One region of the Halobacillus sp. H74 genome, then DNA from elsewhere that is predicted to be linked to it. Evidence: riboswitches for the same ligand, from Rfam matches in the RefSeq annotation. Region 1 holds a riboswitch; each other region holds the start of a gene.
The links. A riboswitch is a leader RNA that binds a small molecule or an ion and turns the genes downstream of it on or off. The one in region 1 is predicted to bind thiamine pyrophosphate.
Positions count from the first base shown of each region.

Region 2: another riboswitch for thiamine pyrophosphate. It lies ahead of ACTWPX_RS07070 (acetylornithine deacetylase); the one in region 1 lies ahead of ACTWPX_RS06160 (YkoF family thiamine/hydroxymethylpyrimidine-binding protein).
Region 3: another riboswitch for thiamine pyrophosphate. It lies ahead of thiW (energy coupling factor transporter S component ThiW); the one in region 1 lies ahead of ACTWPX_RS06160 (YkoF family thiamine/hydroxymethylpyrimidine-binding protein).
Region 4: another riboswitch for thiamine pyrophosphate. It lies ahead of ACTWPX_RS16515 (thiamine phosphate synthase); the one in region 1 lies ahead of ACTWPX_RS06160 (YkoF family thiamine/hydroxymethylpyrimidine-binding protein).

Region 1 covers NZ_JBQQCI010000002.1:557,572-561,698, forward strand. Annotated here, with positions in the region: gene ACTWPX_RS06145 (YrhK family protein) at 1-31, opposite strand, end outside; gene ACTWPX_RS06150 (PH domain-containing protein) at 174-620, opposite strand; gene ACTWPX_RS06155 (hypothetical protein) at 841-1,230, opposite strand; TPP riboswitch at 1,497-1,600, shown strand; gene ACTWPX_RS06160 (YkoF family thiamine/hydroxymethylpyrimidine-binding protein) at 1,694-2,293, shown strand; gene ACTWPX_RS06165 (ECF transporter S component) at 2,293-2,871, shown strand; gene ACTWPX_RS06170 (ABC transporter ATP-binding protein) at 2,868-4,127, shown strand, end outside.
Region 2 covers NZ_JBQQCI010000003.1:112,853-116,979, reverse strand. Annotated here, with positions in the region: gene ACTWPX_RS07080 (aspartyl-phosphate phosphatase Spo0E family protein) at 1-123, opposite strand, end outside; gene tenA (thiaminase II) at 207-893, opposite strand; gene ACTWPX_RS07070 (acetylornithine deacetylase) at 893-2,182, opposite strand; TPP riboswitch at 2,271-2,375, opposite strand; TPP riboswitch at 2,528-2,639, opposite strand; gene ACTWPX_RS07065 (YndM family protein) at 3,392-3,835, shown strand; gene ACTWPX_RS07060 (hypothetical protein) at 3,979-4,127, opposite strand, start outside.
Region 3 covers NZ_JBQQCI010000001.1:344,839-348,965, reverse strand. Annotated here, with positions in the region: gene ACTWPX_RS01680 (PucR family transcriptional regulator) at 1-488, shown strand, start outside; gene ACTWPX_RS01675 (DUF3221 domain-containing protein) at 513-1,046, opposite strand; TPP riboswitch at 1,160-1,269, shown strand; gene thiW (energy coupling factor transporter S component ThiW) at 1,351-1,839, shown strand; TPP riboswitch at 1,845-1,950, shown strand; gene tenA (thiaminase II) at 1,999-2,685, shown strand; gene thiD (bifunctional hydroxymethylpyrimidine kinase/phosphomethylpyrimidine kinase) at 2,682-3,494, shown strand; gene thiM (hydroxyethylthiazole kinase) at 3,485-4,127, shown strand, end outside.
Region 4 covers NZ_JBQQCI010000007.1:160,755-164,881, reverse strand. Annotated here, with positions in the region: gene ACTWPX_RS16520 (copper amine oxidase) at 1-984, shown strand, start outside; TPP riboswitch at 1,479-1,590, shown strand; gene ACTWPX_RS16515 (thiamine phosphate synthase) at 1,745-2,347, shown strand; gene thiO (glycine oxidase ThiO) at 2,340-3,473, shown strand; gene thiS (sulfur carrier protein ThiS) at 3,457-3,660, shown strand; gene ACTWPX_RS16500 (thiazole synthase) at 3,663-4,127, shown strand, end outside.

The DNA.
Region 1 (4,127 bases):
TTTGCTCCTGTTCATCTACTTCCTCTGTCATACGAACACCTCCACTCTTTCGTTACCCGAATTAGCGGAAGAAAAATCAAAGGAACCCTCCTGACAGCATAAAGCAGACTTTTGATCCACCATTTTTGATGTGAGTATAAGGAATTTCCTTTCCTCCTGCTTTCATAAGCTTTTCAACTATGATCATAAGGACTCTCCTTGCGGGTCAATTTTTCTCTTAATTGTTTCAGGAACAACCCCTTATCTTTCGGAGAAACTTTCACATAACGCCCATTGCCATAATGGATTTCCAAGCGGTTTACGGATAGTGCGGGAGCAATGAATGGATCTTTGCTTGGAAACACTTTCCCTATTTCCTCTAAAGGAATCTTTTTCTTAATTGGACCAAAATGGACGATCAGCCACTGTTCCCCGATTTTGTACCCGGTGCGGAACCAGACCCACAATAACGATCCGCTAATAATGAGCAGAACTGCCAGTTTCATAAAATAACCATCAAGTGGCGACGGCAGCATGTAAACTCCCCATTGGAAGTTGAAAATTCCATCTATCAGGCATACTAGAACAACACCCCATAGAATCATTGCTAACCAGGAATCTTTTTTCGAAGGAAAATACATAACGGTCCCCCTTCCATAGAGATTAGGTTTTGAAACAAAGAATCATTTATCCAGTGCCGTATCAGGCTTTTTTCCTAAGTCTTGTACAATCGCTTTCATTATTAATACGATGGAAAACCACAAATAGTTTCAATAATCTGGTACTTTTTACTCCAATTTTTTAAAACATCCGCAAAATCAAAAAGATGCTCCATTTTAAGAAGCATCCTATCTTTATTTACTAGGAGCAGTCGCTCTCAATTTGCACAAATTGATTATTCAAGACTGTGTTCCCTTCTTGAGCAGCTAATGCATTACTTCTGCCAAAACTGTTTACAACGATATTCGTATCTTCCGCATAAGTTACACGTACTTCGTAGAATAAAACTCCTGAAAGATTCGTGTACATCACAGCTAAGTTACCAGCGGGAAGAGAGTATGGGAAGTCAACTGGCTGGTTATTTCCGATTAATACCGGCAATTGTACAGGATTTGAATAAGAACTCCAATTCCATACTTCAATGACGACTTGTTCACAACTCAGCCCTGTATTAACAAGGTTGACGACAGCGGATATAGTGACAGGTTCTTTTCTTAATACGCCAGTCGATACTGTTTTCAGCCCTATCATATGACCACCTCCTTCCATATAAAACTATTACTAATCTATGTTTCAGGAGGTGTTAAGTGTGGACAAGGTGCTCAGGTGAAACATACAAATTTGTTTGCGGATTTCAATGAAGAACTATACATCGCCCAAGTTTTTCGACGATCAGAGATTTTTCCCCCAAGCAGAACCCGCGAAAGGGACTAAATAAAACTCTTGAAGACAAACCGTTTACAAATCCAGCGACATCCGCTACTATGAAATCAAAGTACGATAACTGCATAACCATTGATTAGCACTAGGGGAGCTGCGTAACGCGGCTGAGAGGAAATAATTCCGACCCTTGGCACCCGAACTAGATAATACTAGCGTGGGGAAGTGCAGTCGGCTCTCGCCGAAGACCTTCAAGGTTCTTCCTTTTTCGATAGTTGGACTGCATTCCCATGGGATGCAGTTTTTTTGTGCTTTAAAAAAAGGAGGAATAAAAATGAATCAAGTATGTGAAAATTCTCGTATTGTGGGCTGCTCCTTTTCGGTGCACCCGATGTCCGATCAGTTTGTTACGTACATTATGGATAGTTTGAAAGAGGTCGATACATCAAAAGTATGGCTGCATACCGATGATGTGACTACAACTGTGAGAGGGCGAATGGAACACGTTTTTGATGTAACGAAAGCAATTCTTTTGCATATCGCGAAAACTGGTGTCCACGTAGCGTTTCAAGGTACTTTTTCGATCGGATGCCCTGGAGATACATCCGGAGATGTGTATATGGATGAGTCGTCTGAACGTCTGAATGAAACGAATGTAACGGGCCTCCGCCTGCCGATTGCGGCTAAATTTTCATTATATCCTATGGGCGGCGGTGATTATATGGATACCATTTACGCACAAATAGAAGCCATGAAATCAAAAGGGGTTGAAGTCTCCCCTGCTCATTATTCAACAAGACTGGACGGGGATACGCATGATATTTTCACAGGGCTTGAAGATGTCTTTCGTGAAACAGAAGCAAGCGGTTCTTCGCATACGGTGATGACGGTCACTGTATCAGCCAACAGTCCTTCACATAAGGAGACTGAATGATGAATAGCTGGAAGCTTAAAGAGATTGTCGTCATGTCCGTACTTTCTGTTGTATTCGCCGTCGTCTACCTCGCGTTTCTACCTGTGGGGAAAATTCTTGTCGGTTTTTTCGGACCTATCGGCTATGATTTCATCTTCGGGATTTGGTTCATTGTATCCATCATCGCTGCCTATATTATCCGCAAACCCGGTGCTGCCTTTTTATCAGAAACAATTGCTGCCACTGTCGAAGTGTTGCTTGGTAATGCGGTGGGACCGATATTGATGGTAACTGGGATGATCCAGGGTCTTGGAGCAGAATCGGCGTTCGCAATGACCCGTTATAAACGCTATGATTTATTCACTTTGATGCTCGCCGGTATGATGGCTGCCGTCTTCAGTTTCGTATGGGGTTACTTCCTCTCAGGCTTCGCTGCATTAAGTACCGGTTATGTACTGGCCATGTTCATTGTCCGCATCATCAGTGGTGCGCTAATTTCAGGCGTCCTAGGAAAAGCACTCAGTGACTCTCTGGCAAAAACGGGAGTACTCTCAAGCTTTGCCTTAGGAAAAGAACGCAGAAAGCAACGAGCAGCATGACTAAACAAATCCTACGTACAGAGAACCTGACTCTTTCTTATGAAGATTGTGTAACACCGGTGCTGCAGGATGTCTCGCTTTCCATAATGGAGGGTGATGATATGCTGATCCTCGGTCCAAGCGGTTCTGGAAAAAGTTCCTTCACCCATTGTTTGAATGGACTATACCCGAGAGAACTTGATGGAGAGATGAGTGGGGAAGTATGGGTACACGGAAAGAGAACAAACGATTATCAACCAGGTGAAATTTCCAAGCATATTGGTGTCGTCTTCCAAGATCCTGAAACACAATTTTGTATGCTCACAGTGGAAGATGAAGTCGCTTTTGGATTAGAAAATTTATCTATGCCATTAAATGCTATGAGAGCAAAAGTCGAGGAAGTCTTAACATGGGTAGGTTTGTTTGAATATAAAGAAAAAACGATCGCACAACTCTCTGGGGGGCAAAAACAAAAGCTGGCACTCGCCTGTGTGCTAGCGATGGAACCTGAGGTACTCATTTTGGATGAGCCGACAGCAAACCTCGACCCAATCGCGACCCGGGAATTCATCGATTTGCTGAGATACCTGAAACAACATCTTTCCTTGACCCTGGTCGTAATCGAACATCAACTGGAAGGCTGGGTTGAAATCCTTGACCGTGTTTTCATTTTACAAATGGACGGCAGTGTATATTATGATGGGTCTCTTCAGGAAGGGTTGCTTCATTCTGCCCCTGCCCTGCAACAACATGGTATATCTTTGCCATATGCTACAAAACAGGCCCTAAGTCATAACTGGTGTGGGGATCTTCCGTTAACGATCGCTGACTATGTGGCCTCAGGCGGTGATTTTCCTGTTGTTGGAGAAAAGACTGCAGAGCAAACAGAAAAATGGCTGGCAACACGCAATATTGGTTGGAAAAAGATTTTAAACGGCATTGATTTGGCTATTCATAAGAAAGAATGGATTGCTATTGTCGGGGCAAATGGCACCGGGAAAACATCCTTGTCCAAACTGCTGGCAGGCATCACGAAACCTTCAAGCGGAAAGATCACTTTGCATGATCGTACTTTAAGCAAATGGAGCGAACAACAGTTGCGCAGCGAAATCGGTTATGTATTTCAAAATCCTGAACACCAATTCATCACTGATTCGGTTTTCGAAGAGGTAGCATTCGGCCTGAAAGTGGAAGGTGTACATGAGAGTCGTTTACAAGAAGTGGTTCATGACACACTACAACTCTGCCGTTTAGAAGGCCTGGAAAATCAACACCCT
Region 2 (4,127 bases), on a different contig from region 1:
TCTTACATCATGCTGGTGGTCTACCGAATTATTTTCCCTTTCGAATTCATTTAATAGTTCATCAAGTATTTGACTGTTTTCAAAGGTTTCCTTATGTGTTAACCCCAGCTTATTCCCAAGGATCAGTAGACGTTTCCATATTTCCCCGTCTCCCTTGCTAGTGAATGTAAGTTAATTTTTAGATAGACTCACTTCTGCCAATCGTTTCAGCTATTCAGTAGATTTGAATTCTCCAGCCACATTTTCTTGTGGTAAGCCATGTCCCAGAATAAATATTCTAGTTTACTCGTATGAAGGAAGATTTCTTCTAAATGAGCTTTTTCTCGTTCTGGTTTATCATCCGCAAGTTCGTTCATCAAGTTTTTCATAGATTCCGCAAGCTCCGTAAATTCGTCCGAAGCATACATCTTTATCCAATCACCATAGAATTCATGGTCACTGGCCCCCTCATTTTCGTTCAGCGTCTGTCCGATAACATTGTAGCTCCACGTACAGGCAAGCACGCATGCCGCTACCTCAGCCTCCGACCCTTGATGGGCCTTGTTCAGCATATAGCTCGTATAAGCTAAAAGTGTAGAGGAAGGTGTGGTGTTTTCTAATGCTTGCTTGCTGATTCCAAGTTTCCCTGCATAGTTTCGATGCAGGTCCATTTCTTCGTTCAGAGTAGAATGCAGTAAATCAGCAAACATGGCCATGCTATCTAAACGTGTTGCCTTCACGCTTCCTAACGCAAACACCCGGCAATAGTCTATTAAATATAAGTAATCCTGCTCCATGAAAAACTTGAATTTTTCAAGCTCTAAACTTCCATCGCCAATCCCCATTACAAATGGGTGTTCGAGATAGGCATCCCATATCGGTTTAGCATGATTATAAAGACGATCGGTAAACATCATATCTCATCCTTTCGCTCAGAATATTGAAACCAGTCATATAAAAAAGTGACCATTGTTTTGGTGAACCGTAAAAGCTGGTTTCGATTCAGCGACTCATTAACAGCATGTGCTTGATCTAGTGTTCCGGGGCCATACAGGACAGTAGGGATGCCGGCCTCCGCTAACCATCCCCCATCTGTAACAGTAGGAGACATAGAATAATCCACTGGAGTTTTGTAAATACGTTGATGTGCGTTTGCCAACAACTCAACCCCGGCATGCCTGGTGTCCACTGAAAATGCAGGGAATATTTCTCCTTGTTCTTCTATCATGGACGTACCACCCCATGAAAATTGAGGTGGATGATCTCTTAACCAGGGATCTGCCTTTGCTGCATGATTAATGTGCGTTTCTATCTCTCTGATCACTTCTTCATAGTGTTCGTCCGGATAGTAATGGACGGTGATCCATAACGAGCAGCGATTGGCAATGAAAGCCGCATGACGGCCGCCTTCAATTACAGCCGGGTTGATTGTATTGGAACCGGAAGGAAAACCAGGGCTCGATTTCGTGACTGCCCAGTGCTGCTCCAACTCTTGCAACGCTGTAATTATTTTTATCATTTTCTCTATCGCGCTAGCACCATGGAGTCCACCCCCAGCATGGACCATCGACCGCCTTTGGGCATCATGAAGTGTTTCTCTGCTTTCGATTGTTATCCAGCCAGTGATCACACCACCCTGCCCCTGAATATGACAGTCACTTGTATCGACTACTAACGCTAAATCAGCATGATACCCTCTATCACAACAAGACTTAGTCCCTGCTTCTCCAACCTCCTCCCCAACAACGGATTGGACAGAGAGATTTCCTTTAGGTTCTACACCAGCTTCATGCAACACCTGCAATGCAAAAAGAACCCCAGCCATGCCTCCTTTCATATCTGCTACCCCGCGCCCGATTACTTTGTTTTTCGTTACCGTACATACGAATGGATCATACTCCCATCGCTCATTTTCCTCGATTGCTGCTACATCGAGATGGCCGTTAATGATCAGACTCTTCGCCTGGTCTTCGTCTTGTCCCCGTTTAGTGCCTACTACCACAGGATCCCCTGGATACAGATCCCATGACTCGATGGAAAAGCCCAGACCTTTCATTTTATCGGCCATGTACTCTTGAGCTTTCTCCGCATTTCTGGCAGGCGGACTCAAAGTTGGATAGGATACCAAATCGGACAATAGGGTCAAAATTTCTTCTTCTCTTTCTTCCACTTCATTCCATAACCGAACTAACTTGTTATCCATAATACTTGCTCCTTTCCAAAATAAAATAGCTCGCCCCTTCACGAGAAGGAGCGAGCTATTACTTTTGAATATAGATATAGAAAGAAAGATTCCACTCGCTTCACTTCCCTCCGCTAGTATGATCTAGATCAGGTTATAAGGGTCAAAGCTCCAAGCTTCTCTCAGCCAATTCATGGCTCCCCCAGTGAAGTATACTTATTAAATTGTTATCCGGGAATTGAACGTAGGGAACGGGTAATAGATACGCAGTCTCATAGCAGCACTCTCTAGACATAAAAAATGCCACTTCCCAGAAAAGAAAAGTGGCTTGTTCAATTATACTAACAAGATGAAATATAATTGTTATATTTCATGTATGCACTTTCCTCCACTGGTGTTTTTAGCCAGGTCAGGTTCAAAGAGTTCCAAAGTTATACTTTGATCTCAGCCTTTAAAAAAGGCTCCCCTAGTGAATTCACCTATTAAATTTTTCATTGATTTCATTTATACCATACATTATTTTTATTTATTCGTCTATACTGTTGTCTGACTTTTTTCAATTTGTGGATTGGCACCACGAAACTAGACAATTTCTGAATGATATTTACAAAAAGTAAAAATCCCTATTTTATTTACATACATAAAAAAGCCTCTCAAAAGTTCTTTGAACTACGAGAGGCTTTCATTTATATGGTTTTCCGATTTTTGAATGACAAGAAGTATGTCAATCAGGGATTATATCAGGCTACAAACCCTTTCATACCAGGGTTTTGGGCGTTATTACATCATGCCGCCCATTCACTGTATTAAATAAATAATAGAAGATAAGACGTAAGAACCCTTAGATAATCGGTGTTCCAACTTTACGTTGTTAGTGCGAGATCAAATAGGATATGTGTATATATAAATAAAATCCAGTCATTATCCAGTCGGAAGTACAAGCTCAAACTGGCCACGGAACGACCTACAGCTTAGAAGGCTGTTGGAGTAGTTCGGATAGCAATCGCTCATGCAGGTCTAAATACCATTAAATCAACGTTTTTTAAGATTAAAAACGACGTTCACCAATGAAATTGGGGCAATAATAATAAAATTCTGCCCCATTTCTGCCCCAAATCATAAATAACTTACCCGAGTTTCTTCATTATAAGGGCATATCTTTTTAGAGATACATTTACAAGGATAGCCTTCCCTCCCTTGGAGATAATAAAAAATGAGGAGGTGATTTCAATGACACATTTAAAACTACTCGCCATGAAATTTTTGTTAAGCTTAGTAATTCTCTATATCATTTTAGGACTCGGGTTTGATGTATCATTCGGAAATGTATTTTTAATTACCCTTGTACTTAATGTACTTTCGTATGCATTGGGGGACTTAATGATACTTTCACGATCCAATAATACAGTTGCTACAAGTGCAGACTTCGTATTAGCCTTTGTTGTCCTGTATTTTATGACCGATGCTTTAACTGTAGGAAATGACGTATTCGAAGCTTCAATATATTCAGCAATTTCCTTAACAATCTTTGAGTATTTCTTCCACAAATCTGTAGCAAGAAGCCTTGATAGAGAGAAAAAGGAAAAACGAGAAAATATTAAACCAAGTAGTGAATTAAGCATGGAAGCATCTGAAGAAATTACTCCAGATGAGAACCATACCAACGATAAATAAATTACTTTTTAATCAAGGAATCCCTTAAAGGGATTCCTTGATTATTTTCTGAACAGGTTTAATACATATTGTAATTTGTTAGGAGTAGTCAATCATGTGATTAAGAAGTTTGGTCTTTTCCCCCTTATTTGCGGTTCTATTTATCAAATGACTACACTTTTCCTTTCATTACAAGGAAACACTGAAAGAATTCCGTCTTTACTAAATAAGCGTACTTGATTCCGGCAGTAACAATAAGCGAGGATTTGATTTTCACGGACTTCTACAACGCGGATTTTCCTTTGAGTCATGT
Region 3 (4,127 bases), on a different contig from region 1:
ACCTTATTGAACGAAGGCTTCACGAGTTGTTAGCAGGAATTACCATCAATTGGGGGATTAGTTGTCACAAAGGGGGATACCGCACGTTTCATCAGAGCTATGAAGAAGCGGTGACGGCTTTGAAGATTGGAAGACAGCAGCATGAAGAAGGGGAGCGGACATTTTTCAGTGACACCAGGATGAATAGACTTCTCATGGCTCTCTCCCATGAAAAGGAAATCGGGAATATTGTGCATGACACATTAAAACAACTGATTGATTATGATCAAAAAAGGCAAACCGAATTGATCCACACCTTTATGATCTACAATAAATACAACAGCAATGTGAGCCAGACGGCGAGGGCGCTGAATTTGCATAGACAGTCGCTGCTTCATCGTCTCCGTAACATTGAGCATTTGACGGGTTTATCCCTGTTGGATGCAGATGACCTCTTTTTGCTGGAATTAAGTGTAAGGTTATGGCTATTGAAAAAGGTGGAGACATAGAGCGCTTCTAAAAAAGGAGGCGCTCTATTTTTTGTCCTCGACGATTTCCTTCAGTTTATCATCATTTTCCCCGCGTCTATGGAGTTTGACCGTCCATTTATCAGAATCTACATCGAATGCCAGCATTTCAACTACAAGGATATCCTCGGTGGATCGGATTTCAGACAAGGCTGTTGATAGGGCTTCTGATGCTTTGAGATCGGCTCCTTCCACCTCACTCATTTCGAGCTCTTGAACTTTCTCGGCTTTCGCCTGTTCAGGAAAAGACTCTAAAATTTCTCCGTCTATCCAAACTTCCACTTGTTTTCCTACCCATGGGTCACTGGAAACTCCAGAGACCCACATCGCCCGTCCTTCCTGAGTGGTCTCTTCATTCATTGAGGTGACAACTAAAATTCTGTCCTCCTCTTGTTCCATGACAAATCCACTCATGTCCGGGGCAGGTGCTTCTTTTTCATCTGCTGGGTCATATTCTTGAGAACTGGATTCTTGAGTTCCACAGCTGGCAACGAGAAAGGAGAAACTGACCAGCAAACCAATCATCCACCAATTTTTCATGAAGATCGCTCCTTTACTTTGTTATTACATGGACGTTTCTTTCATAAAAAAGTTTCACATGACAGATAAATCCGAATTTGTTATGATGAATACCAACCAAGCGAATAATTCTATTAAACTACTAGGGGAGCCTGAATTGGCTGAGAGGAAAGCGAAAAAGCTTTCTGACTCTTACGAACCTGATCTGGTTAATACCAGCGGAGGGAAGTAGTCAGACGATTTATATATCGACTGTCTTCATTCCAAGTCAGGTCCTTCTAGGGATCTGGCTTTTTTGTTTCTCCTCATAAGAAAGGAGGTATACATGCAGCATACACGCCTACTTACTACAATGGCCGTGTTCATAGCCATAGGCACGCTTGGTGCTCAATTCCTATGGTTTCCTGCCGGTGTGGCTAAAGCATATCCTGTCCAGCACGCTGTTAACGTGATGGCTGCGGTGACACTGGGACCTCTCCCTGCTGTCGGCATCGCTTTTTGCATTGGTATTTTAAGGTTTTTGTTAGGTTTAGGTACGATACTGGCTTTTCCGGGCGGTATGGTAGGGGCCCTTTTTGCGGGTCTATTTTACAAAATGTACAGGAAAAAAGCTTCCGCTATTGTCGGAGAAGTGATAGGAACCGGTGTGATCGGTGCTTTTGTAGCTGTACCAATTGCTCAATTGGTGATGGGCAGCTCGGCGGGTGCCTTTGCTTTTTTACCGTCGTTTCTTGTCAGCAGTATCTCTGGGGCAATGATCGGTTGGTTTGTATTGTCTCGGATAGAAGTTGAAAAATATCTCTTACAACCATAATACACGGAAACTACTAGGGGCGCGAGTACTCGCTGAGAAAAGGATAGATTCCTTTGTCCCTCAACACCTGATCTGGGTCATGCCAGCGGAGGGAAGTAGTCCTCAGGATCCTCAAAACCTCCCTCCTGGTAGCTTCCGAATATATCAAGGAGGCTCACTATGTCATTTACTCAACAATTAAAAAATGAAAATCAAGATGTCCTGGAACAAATTTTTGCTCATTCTTTCGTGCAGGGAATAGGGAAAGGCGATGTTCCTCATGAGTCTATAGCTCATTATATCAAAGCAGACTATGAATATTTGAATGCTTTCATGCATGTATATGGCCTTGCGGTAGCCAAGTCTGCACAGAGAGAAGATATAGAACTTTTCAACGAGCAAATCGGTTTCATTCTTCATAGCGAAGTTCACCCCCATCACAATTTCTGTAATGTGATCGGCGTCGATTATGAGGCATTGCAGGGGTATGAACTTCCACCTACCGCAGATCATTACATCAAGCACATGCTCTATCATGCCCACACAGGGAGCCTTGGAGAAATATTAGCTGCTTTGCTTCCTTGTCCCTGGACGTACCTGGAAATTGGGAACGAATTGATCAGGCAGTATCAGCCAAATGATTCTCACCCCTTTTATACATGGATTAACTTCTATGCAGAAGAGGAAGTAGCAGGATTGACAGGTCAGTTATGTGCACGACTGGATAAGTATGCTGAGCAAGCTTCTGAAATGGAGAAACAGCAGATGAAAACAGCCTTCCGGAAAAGCTGTCAATTGGAATTGGCTTTTTGGGAGATGTCTTACACATGTGAACAATGGCCACTAGAGGAGGCGGTGTCACGATGAAACAGATCCCTTGTGCTTTAACCATTGCTGGAACAGACCCGAGCGGAGGTGCAGGTGTCCAAGCTGATTTGAAAACTTTTCAGGAGCTGAAGGTGTATGGGATGAGTGCGATCACCTCCATTGTTGCCCAAAATACCACGGGGGTGAGGGATGTGCACCATATTCCTGTAGAAATGCTTCGGCAGCAATTGCAATCCGTTTCCGAAGATATGCCGATTCATGCTCTGAAAACAGGAATGATTGCCCAAAAAAATATGATGGAAGCCTTCAAAGAGTGGCTAGAGAAGGTGGATGCATTCTATGTGATGGATCCTGTCATGGTCGCCCAAAGCGGGGATCCTTTAATTGAGTCGGAATCACGTGAGTATCTGAAAAAACAGCTCCTTCCTCTGACAACATTAGTGACCCCGAATATCCCGGAAGCAGAACATTTAACTGGAGAAACGATTGAAACGGAAGAAGATATGAAAATGGCTGCAAAACATATCGTGACGGATTTAGGCGCCGGGGCAGCACTTGTGAAAGGTGGTCATTTGAACGGAAAGGCGATTGATTATTTATTCGATGGGAGCCGCATCCAGTCATTTGAGACAGAACGGATCGATTCTGCAAATACACATGGGACGGGTTGTACGTACTCGGCTGCAATTACGGCTAATTTAAGTCGGGGTCATTCACTAGGGAGAGCAGTGGAAGAAGCTAAATATTATGTAACAGAAGCAATCCGCTATTCCTTCGATTTAGGGAAGGGAAATGGGCCGACCAATCATTTTGCTGTACGCGAGGAGGTATTCAACAAATGGTTGTAAACGTGATCGATCAGGTAAGAGAAGCGCGACCACTGATTCACAATATGACGAACACGGTCGTTATGAATTTCACAGCTAATGGTTTGTTAGCGTTCGGAGGAACACCGATCATGTCACATGCAATGGAAGATGCTCCAGATGTTGCTCGGCAATCCAGTGGATTATTACTCAATATCGGTACATTGACAGAAGATCAGGTCCAGGCGATGATCTCAGCTGGGAAAATAGCCAATGACCAGGGGATACCCGTCGTATTTGATCCAGTAGGTGCAGGTGCGACCCCTTACAGGTCAGAGGTGTGTAAACGCATTTTAAAGCACGTGCGTCCGACAGTCATTAAAGGAAATAGCGGAGAACTTGCTCACCTCGTAGGAATCGATGTAGAAACAAAAGGAGTCGATTCTGTCGGGGAAGCAGATGAAGAAACAATTGTCCGAAAGCTGGAAGAAAAATATCGAACCACAATCCTTTGCACTGGAGCAGTAGATGTTCTTTGTATAGAAGGTGAAATTTATAAAAATCATACGGGCCACCCTATATTGACCCAGGTGACAGGAGCTGGGTGTCTGTTAGGCTCTCTTCTGACGGCTGCTCTTACTGTCGAAGCTTCCAGTATGGAAAAGGGGCTGGCTG
Region 4 (4,127 bases), on a different contig from region 1:
ACAGGAAATGAAGATGAAGAAGCAAAACAAATGGCATTGGATGAATTGAACCAGTATCGTGAGGACTTCTCTGAATTTATTTCAGAAGCGACCGGAAACCGCTTAAAAGCAGATGGTCTTGCTGAAGGCTTGCAAATGCACGTCAACCAGTTGATCGGTGCTTTTGATGCATATGTAGCAGGTGATTATGAAGAAGCGTATATGAAAGAGCGTAAAGCCATTGAGCATATGTATGGCGTAAGTAAAGGGATGTCTAGTGCCATCGTTAATCAATTCCCGGATAAATTCAACAATACGAAAACTGTCACTCCAGCTGCCGACCTTCGTTCTAACCTGAACCACCTTTTGAGTGAACATGTTGGACTAGCTACGATGGCGATGCAAAATGGTCTTGATGGATCAGAAGATTTTGAAGCATCCGCTAAAGCTCTTTCAAATAATACAGAAGACTTGACGAAAGCGATTACGTCCATCTTTGGTGAAGAAGCTGGTTCCCAGTTCAATGACATATGGACACAGCACATCGATGACTTCGTTTCTTATGTAAAAGCGACAGGAAATGATGATGAAGTGAAGAAAGAAGAAGCCATGAAAGCGTTGGAAGATTATCGTGAAACATTCGCTAAGTTCCTTGAGCAAGGTACTAAAGGCGAGATAAGTGCAGATAAACTGGCTCCAAGTCTGCAGCAACATGCCGATTACTTGTTCAATACGTTTGATCAATATGCAGCTGAAGACTATGAGAAAACCTACATGACTCTAAGAGATTCTTATGCTCATATGTTCGGTGCATCTAAAGCTCTTTCCACTGGGATTGTAGGTGCATACCCTGATAAGTTCATGGGTGAAGAAATGCCAGAGGAAATGCCGGATACAGGCATGGGCGGCACAGCGTCAGATAGCAACATCTGGTTGTATGCATCCATTCTTGCAGCAATCGCAGCGGCAGGTGTCTTCCTCCGCAAACAATCTAAACAGCAGTAATCCTGAGCTTTAACCAATGCAACGTTGAATAAAGGATCTAAATGCTAAACCGCCTATTTTGATAGTCTACTGAGAACTGCAACTTTCTGAGTTATGCATCAAAGAAAAAGCCGAGTAGGACGATTTTATCGTTCAACTCGGCTTTTTTATTTCGATGAGACATACGGGCTCTTACACGTCCATGAGCGTTCGGTGGGTGATGCTCGCAGCAAGCCTCCATCGACAATCGATTCGTGAGAAGCAACAATAAACTTTAACAGCTCCTCCAGATTGAAAAGGTTTTTTCAATGGTCACTTTTTTGAAGCGGGCATTTTTGATGAGAATCACAATCAGATTTCCTGTAATCGATGATAAGTTCAGTAATATGATTTTAAGTTTTTCGGTTGGCTTTATTAGATGAATGAAGTAGAATTGACCGAAAAGATACTTACTTACGGTAGACGGAACTTTCAAAATATTGTAAGGTTAAAGTGACAACAATAAAATTTAATGAATTACTCACTAGGGGTGCCTTTACTTAAAGGCTGAGATTGAAGTGGAACTTCGAGACTCTTTGAACCTGAACTGGCATTAAAACCAGCGGAGGAAAGTGACAAAGCCTTTGTATTTTCACACGTGAAATGGATGCATTTTCATGTTGGTAATAAAATAGGTCATGCCACTTTCCTCCGGGAAGGTGGCATTTTTTTGGTTAAAAATTTTGTTTAGCTCTGCGAGTGTGGGAGATGGCTTTTATATTCCTGTTGAGGAGGTGAGGTTGTGAAATTAGTTGCCGTTACTAATGGAGAAATGGAAGAAACAGATTTGGTAAGAACCATTCTTGATTTGGCAGAGGTTGTTGACCTCATCATTCTGAGGGAAAAACAAAAGACGGTTTCTGGGTATCTTTCTTTTGTAAGGAACTTGCTGGAAAGTGGAGTTCCTAAACAGAAGCTTTGTGTTCATAAACATATGGATGTTGCGGGTTTGGCGGGGATTGATCATCTTCATCTTCCGGAAAATGGGGCAGCAGTCAACAAGGTAAGGAAAATCTATCCGCATCTCACTATAGGTGTATCTGTACATACCATAGATGCAGCTATACAAGCAGAAGAGGAAGGAGCGGATTATGTCATGTATGGCCACGTTTATTCCACAAGCAGTAAAAAAGGAAGGGCTCCTAGAGGAATCGGAAACGTCGCCAACCTTACTGGGGTGCTCAGTATTCCAGTGGTGACAATCGGGGGAATTGATCCTGGAAAAGTGAAAGAATTGACTGCGATAGGGGTGGAAGGGATCGCGGTCATGTCTGGGATATTCAGTGCTGAAGATCCTCTGGAAGCGGCGGATCGTTACAAAAGGAAGGGGCTTTATGATGGATAAGCACATAGATACGTTGGTTATCGGTGGGGGAATCATAGGTCATTCGGTTTCCTATTATTTGAGTGAAAGTGGCCATTCTTCGTTAGTGGTGGAAAAGAATACAAGTGGCAATAGAGCGACAAAGGCAGCTGCCGGCATGCTCGGGGTGCATACAGAAAATAAAGAAGCAGGTGCTTTTCACCAGTTTTGTGAGAATAGCAGAAATCTGTATAAAAAATTAAGTACGGACTTATACGCACAAACAGGAATAGATATCAGCTTTTCACAATTCGGGATGCTGGAAATTGCTATAGATCCACGACATCACGATGATTTGCTCGCAAAAAGGGACCTGTTTCCTGACTTAATGTATCTTTCGGGTCACCAGCTAAGAGAGCGGATACCTGCCGTTACAAAAAAAGCATCTGGAGCATTATTCATGAAAGAGGATGGACATGTTGAACCCACACAAGCTTGTGAAGCCTTTAAGCGAGGGGCGTTAGCTCATGGTGGAGATCTGCTTGAGAATAATGAGGTAGTAAGGATAGAAAAATCAAAAGGGTCTTTTAAAGTCCACCTTGAAAATGGTTCACTCACTGCTGAAAAGATTGTAGTGGCTTCAGGGGCTGAAAGCGGTCGTTGGTTTACTGGAACTAGTCTTTCAAACCCTATGGTTCCGACAAAAGGCGAATGTTTTTCCATCAAACCTAACAGGCACTTTGTAAATGAAACCTTATTCTTCCGCAATTTTTACCTCGTGCCAAAGCTGGATGGACGCCTTGTGATCGGGGCGACTACCATTCCTGAGGACCGAAGCACGACCACAACAGCTGGGGGGTTATCAAAATTGATGAATGATGTATTCTCCATTTTCCCTGATTTACAAGAGGAAGCATTCCATGGATGTTGGTCAGGGATTAGGCCAGGTTCTGTCGATGGCAGGCCGATCATCGGTGAGCATCCTGAAATGGAGGGGCTGTATTTTGCCACCGGTCATTATCGTAATGGAATCTTGCTAGCTCCTGCCACCGGCCAAATCATCAAAGACATGATTTCAGGAAAGACAGTTCCTAATGTGCTTAAGGAAATGTTCTCACCGGAACGCTTTCAAAGAGAAGGAGGCAGCCGTTATGAATATTCGCGTTAATGGGAAAGACCTGCAGTTATCAGAACAGGAAACGACAGTGGCTGATTTGCTCGATGTATATAAAGTGAAGAAAGTGTTTTCGGTTGTGGAAGTTAATCGGGAAATCATCAGTAAAAATGTTTATGAAACCACAAAGCTCTCCAATGGAGACGCTGTTGAAATTGTTCATTTTGTAGGAGGAGGATAATCATGTTAAAAATAGGTGCTAAACATTTCCATTCACGATTGATGTTAGGGACTGGCAAATACCCTAGTTTCAAAATGCAGAAAGAAGCAGTGGAAGCTTCAGAGACTGAGATATTGACCTTCACAGTAAGAAGGATGAACATTTTTGATGCTGATGAGCCTAACTTGCTGGAAGCACTTGATCTAGAAAAGTACTCATTACTTCCGAATACAGCTGGAGCAAAAAATGCTGAAGAAGCCGTGCGGATGGCTCGTCTTGCTTATGCATCCGGGTTGTGTGACATGATTAAAGTAGAAGTGATCGGTTGTGATAAAACTTTGCTTCCTGATCCTTTTGAAACGATGAAAGCGTCTGTACAACTTTTAAGTGAAGGATTCACAGTGTTGACATACACCTCTGATGACGTTGTATTAGTCAAGCGTTTAGAAGAGGAGGGCGTTCATGCTGTCATGCCTGGGGCTTCACCA